3 linked regions of the Methylicorpusculum oleiharenae genome follow. The protein of the gene in region 1 interacts with the protein of each later gene in a pairwise test. Links are inferred from orthologs where the notes say so. Each region holds a gene or a part of one and is shown in the gene's direction. Other genes may lie near its edges.

The links. Proteins that work in one complex are often made in the same cells at the same time.
Region 2: the proteins of GO003_RS01410 (region 1) and mrcB interact in binary tests that used the Escherichia coli proteins (3 or more experiments, as listed by UniProt). The link is inferred for Methylicorpusculum oleiharenae from one-to-one orthologs.
Region 3: the proteins of GO003_RS01410 (region 1) and mtgA interact in binary tests that used the Escherichia coli proteins (3 or more experiments, as listed by UniProt). The link is inferred for Methylicorpusculum oleiharenae from one-to-one orthologs.

The regions. Positions count from the first base shown.
Region 1 is NZ_WUTY02000001.1:292,395-297,108, reverse strand. The notes cover bases 1-2,999. They hold GO003_RS01410 (peptidoglycan D,D-transpeptidase FtsI family protein), read left to right. Parts: upstream 1-634; coding sequence 635-2,365; downstream 2,366-2,999. Other genes in these bases: GO003_RS01405 (UDP-N-acetylmuramoyl-L-alanyl-D-glutamate--2,6-diaminopimelate ligase), read left to right, coding at 2,369-2,999; ftsL (cell division protein FtsL), read left to right, coding at 356-634; rsmH (16S rRNA (cytosine(1402)-N(4))-methyltransferase RsmH), read left to right, coding at 1-359. Outside these bases: more of GO003_RS01405, read left to right, coding at 3,000-3,832; GO003_RS01400 (UDP-N-acetylmuramoyl-tripeptide--D-alanyl-D-alanine ligase), read left to right, coding at 3,832-4,714. UniProt on the Escherichia coli protein: Essential cell division protein that catalyzes cross-linking of the peptidoglycan cell wall at the division septum. Required for localization of FtsN.
Region 2 is NZ_WUTY02000001.1:4,822,760-4,828,982, reverse strand. The notes cover bases 1,894-4,937. They hold mrcB (penicillin-binding protein 1B), read left to right. Parts: upstream 1,894-2,261; coding sequence 2,262-4,613; downstream 4,614-4,937. Other genes in these bases: lolA (outer membrane lipoprotein chaperone LolA), read left to right, coding at 4,629-4,937. Outside these bases: GO003_RS21520 (putative bifunctional diguanylate cyclase/phosphodiesterase), read left to right, coding at 1-1,791; more of lolA, read left to right, coding at 4,938-5,258; GO003_RS21505 (replication-associated recombination protein A), read left to right, coding at 5,295-6,223. UniProt on the Escherichia coli protein: Cell wall formation. Synthesis of cross-linked peptidoglycan from the lipid intermediates.
Region 3 is NZ_WUTY02000001.1:3,034,714-3,040,643, reverse strand. What follows is about bases 1,894-4,644. They hold mtgA (monofunctional biosynthetic peptidoglycan transglycosylase), read left to right. Parts: upstream 1,894-2,802; coding sequence 2,803-3,486; downstream 3,487-4,644. Other genes in these bases: GO003_RS13670 (hypothetical protein), read right to left, coding at 4,502-4,644; gloB (hydroxyacylglutathione hydrolase), read left to right, coding at 3,690-4,454; GO003_RS13685 (OmpA family protein), read left to right, coding at 1,894-2,682. Also shown: GO003_RS13700 (exosortase system-associated protein, TIGR04073 family), read left to right, coding at 32-583; GO003_RS13695 (PA3496 family putative envelope integrity protein), read right to left, coding at 846-1,073; GO003_RS13690 (DUF4398 domain-containing protein), read left to right, coding at 1,378-1,773; more of GO003_RS13685, read left to right, coding at 1,822-1,893; more of GO003_RS13670, read right to left, coding at 4,645-5,284; GO003_RS13665 (SPOR domain-containing protein), read right to left, coding at 5,633-5,930. UniProt on the Escherichia coli protein: Peptidoglycan polymerase that catalyzes glycan chain elongation from lipid-linked precursors. May play a role in peptidoglycan assembly during cell division in collaboration with other cell division proteins.

The DNA.
Region 1 (4,714 bases):
TGCCGGTGAGAGAGAAACATAAACATCCTGCCACGCGTACTTTTCAGGCGATTCGCCTGGAAATCAATCAGGAATTGAACGAACTCAAGTCAGCGCTGGATCAATCGGTTGAGGTACTAAAGCCGGGAGGCCGGTTGGTTGTCATATCGTTTCATTCATTAGAAGACCGCATCGTCAAGCGTTTTATAAGAGCGGAGTCGGGCGGCAAATATGACCCGGGTCGGCTACCGGTAAAAGAATCCGAGATAAGTAAAGGACTGCTAAAAAAGATGGGTAAGGCTATAAAAGCCGGTGACGAGGAAGTGTCTGAAAATCCCAGATCCAGAAGTGCCGTTATGCGGGTGGCTGAAAAAATATGAATGTGGTCAAGATTAAGGTCCTGTTGATGATGGGGCTTGTGGTTGGGCTTTTAGGTTCGGCTTTGGCGGTTATTTACAGTAAGTACCAATCGAGGTTGTTGTTCATTGAGATTCAAAAGCAAGAACGGGAACTCGATCGCTATGAAGTCGAATGGGGTCAGTTGCAACTTGAGCTAACGACTTTAGCGGAAGAAAATAGAGTTGAACAAATTGCGCGCGAGAAGCTGAGGCTGGTTTTGCCGCAACGGGAAGCGATTATTTACATTAAGCCCTAGATGCGCCGTTTTAATACACAGAAACAAACAAGGAAGCCGGTCAACGATTTTGCGGTAAGACGTAAAGTGTTGCTGGCTTTTATGTTGGGGGGAATGGCATTACTGGTAGGTCGCGCCTTTGATTTGCAAGTGCTGAATAAGCAGTTTTTAAAGCAGCAAGGTGATATGAGGCATGTTAGCGAAGTGGCGGTTTCTGCCTATCGAGGCATGATTCTGGATAGGAATGACGAGCCTTTGGCCATCAGTTCCCCGGTTGAGTCTGCGTGGGTCAACCCAATGGAGTTGGCTGAAGTTGCCCCTTCGGATATTAAACAAGTCGAGCAACTGCTGGGTTTGTCTGAAGGTAAAATTGCCAAGTTGATAATACCCGGATCAAAGCGCCAATTTGTTTATGTCAAAAGACGTATCAATCCGGATCTGGCAGAGCGGGTAAAAAAGCTCAGTATTAAAGGCGTTTATTTCGATCGTGAATTTAAGCGGTATTACCCTGCAGGTCCTATCTCTGCTCAACTGGTGGGCTTCACCAATATTGATGATGTTGGGCAAGAAGGCATTGAACTGGCTTATGAAAGTCTTTTAAAGGGCGTAACCGGCCGAAAACGTGTAATCAGGGATGGCAAGCGGCAAATTATTGCTGATATTGAAGCCATTAAAGCACCCATTAACGGACAAAACATAAAGCTAAGCATTGACGAGCGTATTCAGTACATTGCTTATCGGGAATTGCAGGCAGGCGTGATTGAAAATCAGGCTGATGCCGGAGCGCTGGTGCTTTTGGATGCAAAAACAGGCGAGGTGTTGGCTAATGTCAATTACCCTTCCTTCAATCCGAATATGCCTACCGGGACAAACAAAGGTGCATTTCGAAACAGAGGTCTGACTGATTTGTTTGAGCCCGGATCAACCGTCAAGCCATTCGTGATAGCGGCGGCATTACAGGGCGGTTTTATCAAGGAAGGTATAAAAATTGAAACGGACGGCGCTTACCGGGTTGGCCGAAATGTTGTTAAGGATATTCACAATTACGGCACCATGGATTTAACGCAGGTTTTAAAAAAATCCAGCAATGTTGCAACCAGTAAAGTCGCGTTGACTATGCCACCTAAATATTTTTGGGGGTTTTATCACCGACTGGGTTTTGGTGTCTCGGCGGGTTTGGACTTTCCCGGTGAAGCCAACGGCAGTTTATTGGATTACCACCGGTGGAATAACTTTGCTCAAGCGACCTTGTCGTTCGGTTATGGTGTCAATACCTCGGTCTTACAGTTGGCGCGAGCTTATACCGCATTGGCTGATGATGGCGTTTTACATTCAGTCAGCTTGCTGAAAAGAGATGAAGATACGGACGAAAAGCGTGTGTTTTCATCAAAAACAGCCAAACAGATACGCAGCATGCTTGAACATGTGGTGATGCAGGATGGAACAGCCTATCTTGCAAGGGTCGATGGTTACCGAGTTGCGGGTAAAACCGGTACTGTCAGAAAAGCCGGTGCCGGCGGGTATAAGGAAAAAAAGTATTTGTCGGTATTTGTCGGTATGGCTCCTGCCAGTAATCCACGCTTAGTCATGGCGGTTATGGTGGATGAGCCCAAAGCCGGGAAATATTATGGCGGACTGGTCTCTGGGCCGGTTTTTTCAAATGTGATGGCGGGCGCATTGCGGGTATTGGGCGTAGCTCAGGATCAGGTCGAAACCATGCCTTTATTACTTTCAAATAAAACGGTCCAGTAAAAAATGAAGCTAAGCAGCTTACTGGAGGGCTATGCCTCGGTAATAAATGATATTTCCATTCAGGGTTTGACGTTAAACAGCCGTGAAGTTAAGCCTGGAGATGCTTTTATTGCGTTGTCGGGGGCCAGGCAGCATGGCTTATTGTTTGCTGAAGACGCCATAAAAAGAGGTGCGGTAGCCATCATTTATGACTCCGCTTCTTGTGAAGATGTGAAGTTTAATCAGGATCAGGCGGTTTTTTTCGTTGCAGTTGAGCAGTTACATGCGCGCTTGGGTGATATTGCCGGGCGCTATTATGCTGAGCCTTCTGCAGCTATGAGCCTGATTGGCATAACTGGAACCAACGGTAAGACGTCTTGCAGTCAGTTTCTGGGTCAAGCGATGGATGACTGTGGCATTATCGGAACGTTAGGCTGGGGTAGTTGGGGTGAGCTTAAAACAACTCAAAATACTACGCCTGATGCGCTGGCGATCCAGGCCATGCTAGCCGCATTTAAACAGGAAGGAAAAAGGTCGGTAGCAATGGAAGTGTCGTCTCACGGATTGGAGCAAGGCCGTGTTAATGGGATCACATTTAAAGGTGCGGTTTATACCAATATCAGCCGTGATCACCTGGATTATCACGGTTCAATGGAAAATTATGTCGAGGCAAAGTTAAGGCTTTTAGCCAAACCGGGTGTGCAGTTTGCGGTTATCAACTTAGACGATAGTTACAGTGCCGCGATACTAAAGGCTGTGCCTCCCTCAGTTGCCGTATGGGGTACAAGCTTACAGGGCAAGCAGTTAGAAAGTGGCGAAACGGTTTTGGCCAAAAGAATTGAACAGGGATTGGACGGTATGCAGTTTGATGTGTGCTGGCGTGACCATTGTCGGCGGGTCAGCGTTGAATTGTACGGCGATTTTAATGTTGAAAATCTTCTTCTGGTTTTTGGCGTATTGCTGGCTACGGGCTACTCCTTTGATGAATCTGTTCGCCGGATTTCAAACATCAAGCCGGTTGCCGGGCGTATGACACGGTATGGCTCTGAATCGACGCCATGGATTTTTGTGGATTATGCGCACACGCCGGATGCGCTGGATAAAGTGTTAACCGGATTGAAAAAACATTGCCCCGAAAAATTATGGGTAGTAATGGGTTGTGGTGGCGACAGGGATGCGGGTAAACGTCCGTTGATGGGGCAAATCGCTGAAAAATGGGCGGACCATATTGTTCTAACCGATGACAATCCCCGCAGCGAAAATTCGTTGCGGATCATTGACGGAATCAAGCAGGGATGCAGTAGCACCAAGATCCGTGTGATTCAAGACAGAGAGCAGGCAATAAAAACCGTGGTTAGAGAAGCTGAAGATCAAGACTGTATTCTTATTGCCGGTAAAGGTCATGAGGCCTATCAGGAAATTAACGGTGTAAAAATACCTTTCAGCGATGCCGAAGTGGTTATCAGAGCCTTGGAGGATATTCGATAATGCGAGTTTTGTTGAGCCAAATAGCGCAATGGATCGATGCCGGGCTGACCGGCGAAGATATTGAAGTTGAACGGATCAGTATTAACACGCGGACCTTGCAGCCCGGCGATCTGTATATAGCCATCAAGGGCGGCCATTTCGATGGTAACGATTTTGTTGATCAGGCCGAACAGGCAGGGGCCTGCGCGGTTATTGTAAGTAAGCCAGTTGAAACCCGTTTGCCGGTTCTTGAAGTGGAAGATACCCGGCTGGCCTTGGCTAAAATAGCAGGCCATTGGCGAAACCTCATGCCGGCGCGTATTGTTGGCATTACCGGCAGTAACGGCAAAACGACTGCAAAAGAAATGACAGCGGCAGTTCTGGGGAATGACGACTCGGTGCTGTTTACAGCCGGTAACCTGAATAATGACATTGGCGTGCCGTTGACCTTGCTGCGGCTGGAAGAAAAACATCGGTACGGCGTGATCGAAATGGGTGCAAACCATGCAGGGGAAATAGCTTACACCAGTCGTTTTGTGCAGCCCGATGTGACGATTATTACCAATGCAGGACCGGCTCATTTAGAAGGATTCGGCAGTGTTGAAGGCGTTTCCAGGGGCAAGGGCGAAATTATCGGTGCTTTAAAGGAGTCCGGGACGGCCGTACTCAATCACGATGATGTTTATTTTGATTACTGGCACGGTCTGGCCGGTAAGCGAAAAGTGATTTCATTCGGAATGAATCCTGGCGCAGATGTTAGCTCAGATGGATTCAAGACTGAAATTTCGGAAAATCGTTTTTGTACGGCGTTTACCCTTCGTTATAAAAACGCATTTATCGAGATCCGGCTTAATCTGGCAGGCCGTCATAACGTACTTAATGCCTTGGCAGCCAGTGCGGCAG
Region 2 (6,223 bases), 4.5 Mb from region 1 along the record:
TCTAAGCTAGTGATAGCCATAGAATCGATGCTTTTGAGAAAAGGCTTTTCCAATTTATCATTTGCGAGTGAATGTGCAGATATTTATCGTATCATTCGTCCGTTTGCAGAGAATTCAGTGGATCTGGGTCTGGTCATCGTCGATGAGTTTTTGCCTGGAGGCGATGTGGAACACATGTGTACCTCACTCTCGCGCGAAAATAACGGTATTGCCTTGCCTTTTATTATTTTAAAAGCTGAGTCTTCGGATGAATTAAATGTCTCCATCCAGTCTTCCGGGGATTTGATTTACGATCTTTATGCGTCGTTCAGAGAGTCTGAATTACTCATTCTGGTCGAATTACTGTTAGTTTTAAAGAATGAGCGTTATTTACGTAATCAGCAGCAGGAAAAATTAATCACTGAACTGGCAACCCGCAAACTGCTGGATGCCAAACTAAAATATTTGATCGCCCATGATGAACTGACCGGCTTGATGAATCGTGCCAATCTGGAGCAACACATTCGGTTGAGCCTGATGCGATTTAGAACGCTGCATCAGAATGGTGCACTGTTATTGATTGATCTTGATCGCTTTGGTCTCATCAATGATCTGGAAGGCTTTGATATTGCTGACCGATTGATTATTGAGGTGGTCGCATTAATCAGAAAGACACTGACGAGAGACGTTTTTTTTGCGCGTATCGATTCAGATGAGTTTTGTCTTTATTTCGAAAACTTTTCTCTCACTCAGGCGAAGGAATCGGCTGAAGCTATTCGCAAAAGTCTGGAAGACTGCCGCTTCACTACCGGAGATGTTTGTTACAACATCACTGCATCGATTGGCATCGCTGTGTTACCCACTCAGAGAGTGATTGTCCATCCTGAGGAATTGATTTCCAAAGCCCATCAGGCCTGCTATCTGGCAAAACAAAACGGCCGTAATATGGTCTGGATCTATAACGAAGACGATAAAGCCATCAAGGAAAGGCACCGTGATGTTTACTGGGTTCCGCTGATTCGGGAAGCTTTGGTCGACAAAAATTTCTTTCTGGTATTTCAGCCAGTTATTAACCTGAAAACAGGCATTGTCTCGCATTATGAGGTACTAATAAGGATGCGGGGGCAGGCCGATAGCGTGATTCATCCCATAGAATTTATTCCGGTAGCCGAAAGGATGGGCTTGATTCATTGCATAGATATCTGGGTGGTTGAAAACGCATTAGATTTTTTGGCCGCTTTGCCCGTTGAATTGTCAGATGTTTGTCTTGCGATTAATTTGTCCGGTTTTGCTTTTCAGGATGGGAGTTTATTACCGACGCTGAAGCGAAAGCTGGAACTCACATGGGTTAATGCGGACCGGATTACTTTTGAAATTACCGAAACTGCCGCCGTTGATAATTTCGACCAAACCCGGCAAATGATTAACAAAATAAAAGCGCTTGGGTGTCATTTTGCTTTGGACGACTTTGGCGCAGGGTTTTGTTCATTCAACTACCTCAAAAAATTTCCTGTAGATTATGTCAAAATTGATGGCCAATTCATTCGCAATCTGGTCAATGATGAAACTGATCAAGTCCTGGTAAAATCTATGGCGGATGTCGCCAGGAAACTGGGGAAAAAAACTGTGGCAGAATTTATAGAGGTATCGCAGGTCATACCGATATTGGTCAGCCTGGGTATTGAGTACGGACAAGGCTATCTTTTTGGTAAACCCAGTCGCTATTTAATTGATGGAGGGCGGGTTCCTCTTGCGCAATTATTAAATGAAGGCCAAACAAAATCGCATTTTTCGTATAATAGGCTGGATTAAGGAAATTCAATTCGAGCTTTCTTCTCATACAGGCAATCTTTGCACCTCAACTTAATTTTTATTGAATTGTTAAAACTAACCTTGTTCAGGTTTACTTCATAACGTTGAGTTATTTTTATCCAACACGCAAGGCTGTATTCTGGAAATTCCTAGCGATCAAATTGTCATCATTAGGCAGTTTTATACCTTAATGTTGTTTCCTTTGCTGCCGGTAATATTCATCCGTAGCTTTCAAGGAGTGCTGTGTTATTAATGGCGGCATTGATTTAATTCGCCGGAAAGCCCAATATAAATAATAACCTGATAAACCTCCATAAAGTCCGGTTAATGACTTTAAATCAGGTTCATCCTTGCTCCAAGAATCAACTATCAACACTTTGGCTTCGCTGACAGGTTCTCTTGAGTATTGATGCGGCTGGTTATTCTTCGGCAAATAGGAAGCGTATACCGATTAATCAATTTTTTAAAATATGGCCACAAGACCTCAAAGTACACTAAAAAGAAAATCAACGGTTCGCAGAAACAAAAAAAAACAGCCCGTCAATCCTGTTAAAAGATGGCTGGTCAAATTAGTGGTGTTGTCTCTGGTTTTCGCCTCTTTTTTGTTGGCCAGTTACATCGGTTATCTTGATTACAATGTACGCAATCAGTTTGAAGGTAAACGCTGGGCAATTCCTGCTCGCGTTTATGCCAGTCCGCTTGAATTGTATACCGGACATAAAATGACTTTAGCCAATCTGGAAAGTCATTTGCAATTTTTACATTACCGTGAAGATCCGCAGCTTTCTTCCGAAGGCACTTACTCCAGGCAAGCGTCTCAGATAACAATTAAAACGCGCACGTTTAGTTTTTGGGATGAAAAACAGGATAGCCGTTTGGTCAAGGTGCAGTTTTTCGATAGTGAAATAGCGCGAATATTTGATGCAACCTTGTCAAAAGACCTGACCATTTTTCGGCTGGATTCATTGCAGATCGGCAGTTTTTATCCTACCCGCAAGGAAGATCGCGTGCTGATCAAGCTGGCCGAAGCGCCGCCGACGCTGATACAGGGATTGTTGGCGACTGAGGACAGGGATTTTTACCAGCATTACGGTATTTCCTTAAAAGCGATTGCCAGAGCCATGTGGGCCAACGTCAGAGCCGGAGGCATCGTTCAGGGTGGAAGTACGATTACGCAGCAGCTGATCAAAAATTTCTATTTGACCAACGAGCGCAGTTTTGTCCGAAAAATCAATGAAGTGTTCATGTCGTTAATCATAGAGTACCGCTATGACAAAGACGAAATATTGGAAGCTTATCTTAATGAAGTGTATCTGGGGCAGGACGGAGCCAGCGCTGTGCATGGATTTGGCTTGGCCAGCGAATTTTATTTTGGTCAGCCGTTAAAAAACCTTCCTTTAACCCAGGTGGCCTCGCTGGTGGCTTTAGTGCGAGGACCGTCTTACTATGACCCACGGCGCTATCCGGAGCGAGCGCTTGAGCGTCGTGATCTGGTCCTCGATAAGATGGCCGAGATGAATTACATCAATGAACAGCAACGCGCCGAGTCAAAAAAAGAACCGTTAAAAGTCATTGCCAACACGCACCGTTCTGTAAACCGTTATCCGGCGTTTCTGGATTTGGTTAAACGACAATTAAAAGAGACCTACAAGGAAGAAGATTTGACCTCGGAAGGGCTTAATATTTTCACGACCTTGGAACCCCATGTGCAAGACGCGTTGGAAAAAACTGTTGCTGAAAAAATCAAAGAGTTACAAAAAAATCCAAAAGCGCGGGAACTGGAAACTGCTGTGGTCGTTACCCGTAAAGAAGACGGCGAAATCGTCGGCCTGGTGGGCGGCAGTGATCCGAAATCAGCCGGTTTTAACCGGGCGGTCGATGCGGTGCGCCCTATTGGTTCGTTGATTAAGCCTTTTGTTTACCTGACCGCGCTTGAGTATCCGTCAAAATATACGATTACTACACCGGTCAGCGATACTACCATCAGAGTCAAGGCGGCAAAAGGCCAGCTATGGGAGCCCAAAAACTATGATAATACCCAGCACGGTATTGTTCCGTTTCATAAGGCTTTGGCCAACTCTTACAACCTGGCCACAGTCCGTATTGGCATGGATATAGGTGTTGCGCGTGTTGCTAAAACGTTAAGAAGCATGGGTATTACGCGCTCGTTAGAACTGTTTCCGTCGTTTCTTTTGGGCGCTTCGCCCTTAACTCCGATGGAGGTAACGCAAATCTATCAAACACTTGCTGGTGATGGCTTTACATCGCCCTTGAGATCCATCAGGGGCGTTGTCAACAGTGATGGTGAACGCTTGCAAAGTTACCCTTTTACCGTCAGGCAAACGGTTGATCCGTCGGCAACTTATATTACCAACACGATCATGCAGGAAGTGATGAACGAGGGAACGGGTCGTTCTGCCTACAATTATGTGCCCAGAGAATTTCAGCTGGTGGGCAAAACCGGAACAACCAATGAAATGAGAGACAGCTGGTTTGCCGGATTCAGCGGCGATTATCTCTCGGTCGTGTGGGTTGGCAGAGACGACAATAAACCGGCAGGACTAACCGGTTCAACCGGTGCGCTGAAATTATGGGCTAGTCTTATGCAGAAAATCAGTACGCGTCCTGTGCTGTTGACGCCCCCTGACAATGTCGATCTGGTCTGGATAGACCCTTTCACCGGTTTGTTGGCAAACAAGGACTGTCCCGGCGTCAGCCAATTTCCCTATATTCGCGGTTCTGCTCCTAAAGCCAGTTCACCCTGCGTCAATGGCGGCGGTACTGAGAATCCGGATACCTGGTTAAATAATCTTTTTCAATAAATTAAAGCGAGCATTATGTTGCGATTTAACGTGTTTCAGTGGTTAGGTATTTTGTTAATGTTAACGGCTCTGAATGCTCAGGCCCAGGAAAAACCGGTAAGCCAGTTACGAGCTTTTTTAACGTCATCCAAGGCGCTGAAAGCCGATTTTAAACAAATAGCTGTCGATGAAGCAGGCAATGCCCGTCAAGCCAGTTACGGGGTGTTTTATTTGCGCAGACCCGGAAAGTTTCGCTGGCAGTACACCAAGCCTTTTACACAGGAAATTATTTCCAATGCAGGCAAGGTCTGGTTTTACGATGCGGACCTGGAGCAAGTGACGGTTAAAAAGCTGGACCAGTCGGTAGGCTCAACTCCCGCTTTGTTACTTAGCGGTGACATCGACCTGGAAGAAAACTTTATCATACAGGATCAAGGCACCGACGAAGATATGCAGTGGATCAAATTGCTACCCAAAAACGAGGACAGCGGCTTTAAATATGTTTTGATCGGCCTGGATAAAGGCACCTTGGGCGGCATGGAATTAAGCGATAATTTTGGTCAATTAACCCGTATTTATTTTTCGAATATCGCTGTCAATCCATCATTGGATGATGAGTTGTTTATATTCACGCCGCCACCGGGGTCGGATGTATTTGAAGAATGACACTTCTCTTAGTGTACAGACAACGATTGGAATGACATGGTAAGTTTTTTATCTTACTCGGGGCCGGGCGGTGATGATACTTTGATCAAGCCCTTGGCAGAGCGAATGCGGCCTACTCAGCTGGATGAGTACACCGGTCAGCGGCATCTGTTGAGTCCGGGTAAACCGCTGTATGAAGCAATAGCGGCAGGACGACTGCACTCAATGATTTTCTGGGGCCCGCCCGGTACCGGTAAAACCACGTTGGCAAGGATGATTGCCAACCATTCTGAAGCACTGTTTATTCCTATTTCAGCGGTGTTGGCCGGTGTCAAAGAAATAAGAGCGGCTGTGACAGAAGCGCAAGCCGCCAGGGAAAGTCGACGGCAACGCACCATTTTGTTTGTTGATGAAGTGCATCGATTTAATAAAGCCCAACAAGATGCCTTTTTACCGCATGTCGAGGATGGCACGTTCTATTTTATCGGGGCTACGACTGAAAATCCGTCGTTTGCGCTGAACAATGCGCTTTTGTCCCGGGCCAGAGTTTATGTGTTGAATGCACTGTCAACAGAGGATTTACTGGCGGTATTAATCAAGGCGTTAACTGAAAAGGAAAAAGGCTTGGGCAATCTGGCCATCGAGATGGACGATGAGATCAAGCGTCAGTTTGCAGCGGCCGCCGATGGTGATGCCCGGCGAGCGTTAAATCTGCTTGAGATTGCAGTGGAGTTGGCGGCATCGCAAAACAGCACCTGTATTAATGAGGCCGTCTCCAAAGAAGTGCTGTCTGGCGGAACCCGCCGTTTCGATAAGCAAGGCGAAGAATTTTACAATCAGATTTCAGCATTACATAAGTCGGTTCGGGGCAGTTCGCCGGATGCCGCGTTATATTGGCTGTGCCGGATGATGGATGCCGGTTGTGATTTGTCTTATCTGGCCCGCAGAATTGTCAGGATTGCTTCCGAGGATATCGGCAATGCGGA
Region 3 (5,930 bases), 2.7 Mb from region 1 along the record:
CCCTAAATTAATCTGACCGGCAGGATTTGACATGACAAAATATCGACGCGTTATTGTGGGACTCTCAACCCTTGGGTTCTGCTCTTTATTAAATTCCTCAGTACTCGCTGATACGTCTTTCCGCCCGGGCGGCAGCTATGGTGAAAAAATCGGTCATAAAGCACTCTCTGGCTTTACCAATATAGTGTCCAGCCCCCTTGAAATTCCGAAAAACGTTATTAACACGACCAATCAAAGCAATATTTTCTATGGCTTGGTCGGTGGAACATTCAAGGGAATTGTAAACATGGGAGGCCGAATCGGCGTAGGAGTTGCCGACTTAATTACATTTCCACTCCCAACCCAGCCTATTGCTCAACCGGTTTATATCTGGGACGATTTCGACGCGGATACCACCTACGGTGAAACTTATAGACTGGACGAGTCAGAACAGGTGAGAAAATCCAAACCTGCCGCAATTGCCGAAAAGGTTTATGCACCGGCGCCTGTGCCATCACCACCGGTTCAATATAACGAACCTTACCTGAATAATGATAATACTCAAAAACTGGATGTGATTTTCCAAGACAAGATGATGAAATAACCGTTTTTATTGACTTTTAATACCGCTAAAAAGCAAGCTTTGTAAAAAATATTAGTGGTTAAAGTGCTGATGTATTGATCTAACACGCACTGTAACTGATTTTAAATCGTGATCTTTTGGAATTTAAGTCTAGAGTGGGCGGGGTGTATCAAAACAAACTGTCAAACCTGCGTCCATGCCGGTATGACAATTAAGAGGAATAAAGTCTGTTAGCTTGATATGCTAATCACTTATAAATCAAATAGGTTCAGGTAAAACAGCTTTAAAAGTCCAAGTCGAAATCCTCAATATCGCCAAATTCCTCTTTAAGTCTCCGTTTCTCCCAATACAATTCAATTTTTCTGCGCGCGTCCACTTTGTCATAATTTGATCCTGCTTTTGCCTGGATTGAGTCCTCTGATTCGTCTGATTCGTCGACCGCGATAACAACAGCATCTTCGTCGTCATAATCCATATCTTCGGACAATACATCTGACGTAGAACCGGCCATAATTTTGCCTCCGTAATTAAAAAATGCTTTTTATCGCGATAATTTTACAAAGTAAAGCGTTTTTTATTGATCAACGCTTAATTTCTCTGGATCGAAAACACTTCTTCTTCTGGATTCAACTGCCCGTTATCTCTTAGTTTATTCTGAGACTATAGCCCATGATCTTGACCCTGGAGATAGCAAATGATGCTGTAACCTGTAATTGATTCAAATTAACTTGAAAATTTGCTCATAAACAGCGATTATCAAGACCGTGTTTTAATGACCCAGAACCATCATCCAACCTATGCGGAGGAAATTTTTAATGCTCATCCGTCGAATTTTTCGGCCTACCCTGCTTAATCGCTTCTTTCTTTTTCCCGTTTATTCACTGGTTGTCTCTTGCACAGGCACACCACCCCCTTACGAAGAAATTACCCGCAGTTCTTATGTGATAGAAGAAGCCCAGGAAGATGGGGCCCAAATCCATGCCCCTCTGGAGTTGAGACAAGCTCATCAAACCCTTGAAAAAGCACAACAGGCACTAAAAGATGAGCGTTATGAAGAAGCCAGAAATTTAGCATCCGTCGCAGAGATTGAAGCGGAATTAGCCAAATCCAAGACAGAGGCCATTAAAAACAAGCAAGCGGCCGAAGATATTCAGGAGAGCATCCTGGTATTAAAACAAGAGTCTCTGCGATATCAATCTATTAAACAATAATCAGCCCAAACCCCTTATTTTATTTTTTAACGTTTTATGAAACCGATCATGAAGACCGCGAAGCTGACTTTTGTTTGTTCTTTGATTTTTTTACTCTCTGCCTGTGTCACTCAGCCTCATCCGGACATAGTTAAAGCAGAAATTCTGGTAAGAAGCGTACAGAACGACCCCATCATTGCTGAAAAAGCCCCTGTCGCATTAAGAGAGGCAGAGGAATCTCTCACTGCTTTAAAAGCGCTTGAGAGTGAAGGCGGCGATGATGCTGCGCTTCAGAGTCTGGCTTACAAAACCCAGCTTAGAACTCAAATTGCTCAACACAAAGCCGACAGTGCGGTTGCCAAAGAGATTATTACAAAAGCCCAATTGGAACGAAAACAGATTCAACTTGAAGCGAGGACACTGGAAGCTGATTTAAGAGCCCGGCAAGCTCAAGAAGCACAGAAAAAAGCCGAACAGGCCTTGAGAGAATCTGAAGAAGCCAGACAAAAAGCCGAAGATCTGGCCAGACAGTTAACTGAGTTGCAAGCACAGGCAACCGACAGAGGTATGGTGCTTACCTTGGGTGATGTGTTATTCGATTACAACAAAGCGGACATAAACGAGGGCGGACTGCGTATTCTCACCAAATTGGTTGAGTTTCTTGAAAAATATCCGGAACGCAATGTGCTTATTGAAGGTCATACGGACAGTACCGGCTCTGATATTTATAATCAGACTTTATCGGAAAAAAGAGCCGAAGCGGTTAAAGTTGCTTTAAATCACCAAGGCATTCACCCAAGCAGAATCAATGCCGTGGGTTACGGCAAAACCTACCCGATAGCATCCAACGACACTGAATTGGGAAAACAACAAAATCGCCGGGTAGAGATCATTCTTTCAGATGAACACGGTGTCATCAAAAGCCGATAAACTCGCTGGATTTTTCATACTGCAGCCGGATTTAATCCATTTTTGACTTAGTATTCCATTCGCCTCCATTAATTTGAGGTGGCTTCTTTTCAGCTTAAGGTCTAAGGTCAGTAATCAATCTTGTCAAAAATTCTACTAGCTATCAGACGCTTCGTAATTGCTGCTAGCCTCCTATTTCTTGTTTTATCATTGGCCGCAATCGGTACACTGAAATATTTGCCACCTCCGACAACTGCCTTTATGCTCGTTCGTCATTTAGAGGAATTTGAACAAGGCAAGAACTTTCGCCCTATCAAATATCAATGGATAAACCGGTCAGCTATTTCAAACCATGCCCGACAAGCGGTTATTGCTTCCGAAGATCAGCGCTTTTATTCGCATCGTGGATTTGATACCGAAGCGATTTCTCAAGCACTGACTCACTATCAAAAAGGCGGAAAACTCCGGGGCGCCAGTACAATCAGCCAACAAGTGGCGAAAAACCTGTTTTTAACGCCCGCTCGCAATATGGGAAGGAAAGCCCTGGAGTTTTGGTTTACTGCCCTGATTGAGCTTGTATGGGACAAGCAGCGCATTCTTGAGGTGTATCTCAATATCGCGGAGTTTGGTGATCATGTTTTTGGCATCGGCGCAGCCAGCCGTTATTATTTTGGAGTGCCTGCAGATCAGCTGACTGCGAAACATGCAGCATTACTTGCCGCAATTTTGCCTAATCCGAGGCGCTACAGCCCGGTCAATCCCAGCCCTTATTTGATCAAACGCCAAGCCTGGATTCTCAAACAAATGCATAATCTTAGGCATTGATAGCAGCAATTTTCAGTTTGATGATTAAGAGGGAGAGGCGTAAGCTTTTCAGGGATATCGGCAGCAGGAATGCTGCCGTCAAGCCCCTATAGATGGGTCTAAGGCGCACCTCGCAAGGCTTACGCCAACCCTTAATGCCACATAAAAGTTCAAACTGGAAATTGCTACATTAAGAGTGTCTTTACTTATTCAAGGTTTAATTTATGTTGGATATCATACAAATACCCGTTCTGAACGATAACTATATTTATCTTTTGCATGATCCTGCATCCAAAGAAACTGCGGTGGTAGATCCTGCAATCGCCTCTCCGGTACTGGAACGACTGGATGCGCAAGGCTGGACACTTAACTGTATTTTTAATACCCATCATCATCAGGATCATGTAGGTGGAAATCTTGAACTGAAAGCTCAAACCGGTTGCCGGATTATCGGCGCCTATCAGGACAGGCGGCGCATTCCGGGAATCGATGAAACGGTGATTGAGGGTGACTGGGTAAAGTTGGGAGACGTCCGACTGCAGGTAATGGAGACGCCCGGTCATACCTCCGGCCATATTGTTTATCATGCGATTGAGGACGGGCTTTTGTTTTGCGGTGATACTTTGTTTGCCATGGGTTGCGGCAGACTTTTCGAGGGAACGGCCGAACAAATGTGGAACTCGTTAAAGTCATTGAGAGACTTGCCGGATGAAACAAAAGTGTATTGTGCGCACGAATATACACTTAATAATGGTCGTTTTGCTTTGACTGTAGAACCTGGCAATCCTGACTTGATTCAAAGAGTGCTCAACGTAGAAGCAATGCGCAAAGTAAACACACCAACCCTACCGTCAACAATTGGGTTAGAAAAAAAAACCAATCCTTTTTTTAGAGCGGACAAGCCTTCGTTGCAAACTGCTTTCGATAGAGAGGGTGAATCTTCGTTAAGCGTTTTTACCCGGCTGAGAGCGATGAAAGATAAGTTCTGACTTTAGCCGGGAAACTGGCCATCACCAGTGAACAGAGCGGACAACCGTCAAAGACGGATAACGATGAAGCGAAAAATACGCCAGGCCACACTCAAAAAGAACATGACACCTAAAACACCAAGGATATTTGTTAGTGTGAGCAATTTTGGCAAGTCGTATAAAAAAGCAAAAAAGCCTGGGACCTCTGTTGTATGAGAAAGCCCGGCTGATTGAAGATTTTCTCTAAAAAACTCATCTCGCTTTAACGCCTCGTCAAATCGAGTGCTCTCGCGGCCAAACGAATAGTCACTTCCAAGGTAACCCATAGTCTGATACAGCTTATAGGTCAGTAAATCATCAAGATCATTCAGTGCTGATTTTAATGTATTCATTTTTTTAATTGTCACTTCGGTAATATCGCCCAACTGTCCCAAGTCAAGTTCATATAAACCGGTTAAAGACCATTCAGTAGCTGGCAATAAATGAGTCAATTCACTGAAATAATTTGGCGAAGTCGCGGAAGGCTTTTTGCTGGTTAAAGCTTTTCCCCAGAAAGATGCAAAGTTTTGACTTACTTGTGGATCGGGTTTATTCGTTTGATTTGCTGGAACAGTTTTCTTTTTATCCGGTTTATCAGAATTATTTGTAGACTCTGTAATCAAAGCCGCTGACTCCGAATTAATAAAAACCTGATCAGATGCATCGGTTGATAGGCTATTTTCTTTAGACAATACTGAATAGATCGGATCTTCCAGTAAATCCGGCTCGACGCTCTTTTGCATGTCAACATGCGAGGCATAGAGATCAAATGAGCTTAATAGAAAAGTGATTGTTATTATTGTTAATTTCACTGAAACAGCTAAGGATTGATTTCAGGGCAACTTTCCCAGTTAGAAAAATATAATATCCAAAATAGTAAGGGCATCTTAATTTAAACTTAAGATAAACCCTAATTTATATTTGACCCTCTGGCTATTTTAATGCTGGCTGCAGGTAGTTAAGATAAAAGTAAAGGATAACTGTTCGCCCACTTGGAATAGAGGGTGTAGGTGATTGATTGAAAAGGCTTCTGCAACAGGGATGTTGCAGAGAGCACCACGAATGGTTTCATGCGTCCTTTGAAATCAAGCACCTACATCCAAAAAAAATGGGATGGGTGAGCAGATACAGTAAAGGCTTACTTTTGCGAATCTAATTCCTTATTCCCGGCCCACCCACACAGAATCCAAATTTAAAGCTTTTTTCAATCGAGCCGCATAAACCTGCGCTTCACTTTTTTCCGCGAAGCCGGGCACAGCAAGTCTATACCACATTTCACCTTGCTTCTCTACAGGCACGACTCGAACAGGTATCCCTTGACGCGTGAATTCAGCCGCTTTTCTTTCCGCGTACCAATCCTGACGAAATGCGACTAAATTTACCGCCCATACTCGTGAACTGGCAACATTAGCTTTCCTGACGACCGGTTTCGGGGCGGGTTTCTTTACTGCCTGCCGA